2 regions of the Pseudomonas sp. LB1P83 genome follow, and region 2 is predicted to be linked to the other one. Evidence: predicted binding sites of a transcription regulator. Region 2 holds the regulator's gene; the other holds the start of a gene.
What was found. The regulator FliA, encoded in region 2, starts transcription of late flagellar genes. The targets are predictions, from matches to a motif close to CTAAAGTTTNNNNNNNNNNNGCCGNTAA.
Positions count from the first base shown of each region.

Region 1 (2,201 bases), 1.3 Mb from region 2:
TCTTCTGTTCCGGCGTTGCGGTGGACAGCAGCCACAGCACCAGGAAGAACGCCATCATCGCCGTCGCGAAGTCAGCGAAGGCGATTTTCCAGGAGCCCCCGTGATGCCCGCCCGCGTATTTTTTTACGCGCTTGATGATTATCGGCTGGTTATTTTCCATGACTTAGCGACCGCGAACCGCTTGTTCCAGCTCAGCGAAGCTAGGACGGTGCGCCGGGTACAGAACCTTGCGGCCGAACTCCACCGCAAGCGATGGTGGCATGCCGGAAGCCGAAGCCACCAGCGAGGCCTTGATGGCTTCGTAGACGTTCAGTTCTTCCTTGGCTTCGTGGGCCAGGGCATGGGCCAGCGGGCCGAAGAAACCGTAGGCGGCGAGAATACCGAAGAAGGTACCCACCAGTGCCGCACCCACGTGGACGCCGATCATTTTCTGATCGCTTTCACCCAGGGAGGCCATGGTTACCACGATCCCCAATACGGCCGCGACGATACCGAAACCGGGCATGGCGTCGGCGATGCCGTTCACTGCGTGGGACGGGTGATCGAGGTCTTCCTTGAGGCTGGTCAGCTCCATGTCGAACAGGCCTTCGAGCTCATGGGGAGCCATGTTGCCGGAGGACATGATGCGCAGGTAATCGCAGATGTACGCGGTCATGCGGTCATCTTTCAGGACTGCCGGGTACTTGGCGAAGATCGGGCTGGCGGCGGCATCTTCGATGTCGCCTTCGATCGCCATCATGCCTTCGCGGCGGCTCTTGTTGAGGATCTCGTAAATCAGACCCAGCACTTCCAGATAGAACGTGTGGCTGAAGCGCGAGCTGAACATTCCCAAGGCTTTCTTGAGAACGTGCTTGAACATATGACCAGGGTTGGCCTGCAGGAATGCACCGAGGGCCGCGCCCCCGATAATCAACACCTCGAAAGGCTGGATCAGGGCGGCAATCTTGCCGTGGGAGAGCACGTATCCGCCGAGCACGCTCGCGAATACGACGATGATGCCGATTAATTTAGCCATAGGTAGGAGAGCACTTACTGAGTCGGGTTCAAGGTCATATTCGGAAGTTAAAAAATCTCTTCTTCTACTTATCGGCAAAACTGCGCCAGACTATAGCCAGTTCAAGCGAAAAGCTAATTTAGCCCTCTCCGGGCATAGGTAATGCAGACGATGATCACGTCCAACCATGGCTAACGAAACGAACATCCCAACCCCAAAACCGACCACGCTTGAAGGCTGGGTCAAGCTACTCGATGGCGTGCGCCTGCCGGTTCCGCAAGACAGTCACGACCGTGTCTGCAGGGCCCTCGCCGACAACCGCAGTTCACTTCGTGACATTGCCGAACTGTTGCAGGACAGCCCGGCCCTGGCCTTGAGCGTGATTCGCGAAGCCAATCGCCACACCCACGGCAGCATGACCGAGCCGGCGGAAAATCTTGAAGTGGCGATCAATCGCCTCGGGTTGAAGCGCACCGAAGAGTTGCTTGCCCGGTTGCCTGCCGAACCCCAATCACAGATACCGGTGGCTTTGCGTCAGTTGCAGATGATCAGCCAACATGCAACCCAACAGGCCAACGGCTTTTTCGCCGGTCGCCTGGCGCGGCTCTGGCAGGACATCCACTGGGGCAGCCTGCTGTTTCTCTCGCCGCTCTGGCCGATGGCGTTGACTCATCCGCAGTTGCTCGAAGAGTGGGAACTGCGGGTGATTCATAAAGGCGAGTCAGCGCGCAACGTCGAAAAGCAATTATTCGGCGTTCGCCTGCTCGACATCTGCCAGGCACTGGTGGATATCTGGCGTCTGCCGATCTGGGTTCAGCAAGGTTATCGACTGCTGCTCAACGAGCAGCGAGAACTGGTCAAAGTCCTGCGCATTGCCCGCGACAGCGAGCATCCCCTGCGTCAGCAAAACCGTCTCGATGACGATCCGACCCTGCGCCGCTGGCTCAATCAACCGGCCAATACTGTGCTGTTGGCCAATGGCCTGGCACTGTCGGCGCAAAAGGCCTGGGACAGTCCGCACAGCGAACGCTGGCAATACCTGACCAGCCTTTACCTGCAAATGCCGATGAGCGAAGTGCAGCAGCAACTGCACCAACAGGCCGTCAACAGCGCGCATCAGCACGCCATGCCGGACCTCTGGCACCCCGCCGTATCGCTGATCTGGCCATCGGGCGTGAACCGCATTCACGCCGGTTTGCTGCCGGCA
Region 1 is NZ_CM142709.1:159,435-161,635, reverse strand. It holds gene motB (flagellar motor protein MotB) at 1-160, opposite strand, end outside; gene motA (flagellar motor stator protein MotA) at 164-1,015, opposite strand; gene ACYZTY_RS00635 (HDOD domain-containing protein) at 1,182-2,201, shown strand, end outside.
Region 1: the regulator FliA is predicted to act here: its motif matches at 1,084-1,111, upstream of motA (flagellar motor stator protein MotA).

Region 2 (2,201 bases):
TTTTTCTTTCAACGCCTGGGCCGTGAAGGGTTTGACCACATAGCCGTTTACACCGGCCTGGGCCGCTTCGATGATCTGCTCGCGCTTGGCTTCAGCGGTCACCATCAGCACTGGCAAGTGCTTGAGCTTTTCATCGGCGCGCACGTGACGCAGCAGATCGATACCGGTCATGCCAGGCATGTTCCAGTCCGTTACCAGAAAGTCGATGCTCCCGCTGTTGAGAACCGGAATGGCAGTAGTGCCATCGTCGGCCTCGACCGTGTTGGTGAACCCAAGGTCACGCAACAGGTTTTTTATGATCCGCCGCATCGTTGAGAAGTCATCAACGATGAGGATTTTCATGTTCTTGTCCAATTCGACCTCCAAGCAGTCTTAAACGCGCCCAGCACCTGGACGCGCCATTTCAATCAATCCGGCAATGCACTCGATGACTGTCTGGAGCACAACAGATCGCGACCGGTGCAGTTCAACACCACACCGGCCTCGTTCGCAGTGTCCCCACACTGCCTTCAGCGCGCTCGCCACTCCCCCAAACGCCCCCGCAAACGGGCCGCGCACTGGCTGTGTAACTGGCTGACCCGAGATTCGCTGACCCCCAGGACCTCACCGATTTCCTTGAGGTTCAGCTCTTCGTCGTAGTACAGCGCCAACACCAGTCGCTCACGCTCCGGCAAATTGGCAATCGCGTCCGCCAGCGCAGCCTGGAAGCGTTCATCTTCCAGATCGCGTGACGGCTCGAGATGAGCACTCGCGCCATCCTCGTGCAGCCCTTCGTGTTCGCCGTCCTGCAACAGATCGTCGAAACTGAATAACCGGCTGCCCAGGGTGTCGTTCAAAATCCCGTAATAATCGTCGAGACTCAATTGGAGTTCGGCCGCAACCTCATGATCTTTAGCGTCACGACCGGTTTTAGCTTCAATCGAGCGAATTGCGTCGCTGACCATGCGGGTATTGCGGTGAACCGAACGTGGCGCCCAGTCCCCCTTGCGTACTTCATCGAGCATCGCGCCGCGGATTCGAATGCCCGCGTACGTCTCGAAACTCGCGCCTTTGCTGGCGTCATATTTGGTCGATACTTCAAGCAGGCCGATCATCCCGGCCTGGATCAGGTCTTCAACCTGAACACTGGCTGGCAGACGGGCCAGCAAGTGGTAAGCAATGCGTTTGACCAGTGGCGCGTAACGCTCGATCAGCTCGTACTGCGCGTCACGTGCCGACTTCTTGTAGAGGTTGTAGCCACTGGCTGTCATAGGACGGGTCCTGCGGTCTGTTGCACGAGGCGCTCGACGAAAAACTCCAGGTGCCCACGCGGGTTGGCAGGCAGCGGCCAGGTGTCGACCTTCTGCGCGATCGCCTTGAACGCCAGGGCGCACTTGGAACGCGGGAAGGCTTCATAGACTGCACGCTGCTTCTGCACGGCCTTGCGCACGCTTTCGTCGTAAGGCACCGCACCGACGTATTGTAAGGCGACGTCGAGGAAGCGGTCCGTGACCTTGGTCAACTTGGCGAACAGGTTGCGACCTTCCTGCGGGCTCTGGGCCATGTTGGCCAGGACGCGGAAGCGGTTCATGCCGTAATCGCGGTTCAGCAGTTTGATCAGCGCGTAGGCATCCGTGATCGAGGTCGGCTCGTCGCACACCACCAGCAAGACTTCTTGCGCTGCGCGAACGAAACTGACTACCGAGTCACCAATACCCGCAGCGGTGTCGATCACCAACACGTCGAGATTGTCGCCGATATCACTGAAGGCCTGGATCAGGCCGGCGTGTTGGGCCGGGCTCAGATGAACCATGCTCTGTGTGCCGGACGCGGCCGGGACGATGCGAATGCCGCCGGGGCCCTGCAACAGAACGTCGCGCAGCTCACAGCGGCCTTCGATCACGTCGGCCAGGGTACGTTTGGGTGTCAGCCCCAACAGGACGTCGACATTCGCCAGCCCCAGATCGGCGTCCAGCAGCATGACGCGCCGGCCGAGCTCAGCTAGAGCCAGGGACAAGTTCACTGACACGTTAGTCTTCCCGACGCCACCTTTGCCGCCGGTCACCGCGATCACCTGTACGGGATGCATGCTGCCCATGTTATTTCTTTACCTTGTCTTGCATAGACGGAGGCCACATTACTGGCTGCGCGTTCATCAACTGAACAATGCATGGCAGACCATCGATGTAGGTACAAAAACTGTTCATTAGTACCTCAGCCAA
Region 2 is NZ_CM142709.1:1,466,519-1,468,719, reverse strand. It holds gene ACYZTY_RS06665 (chemotaxis response regulator CheY) at 1-342, opposite strand, end outside; gene fliA (RNA polymerase sigma factor FliA) at 510-1,250, opposite strand; gene fleN (flagellar synthesis regulator FleN) at 1,247-2,077, opposite strand; gene flhF (flagellar biosynthesis protein FlhF) at 2,194-2,201, opposite strand, start outside.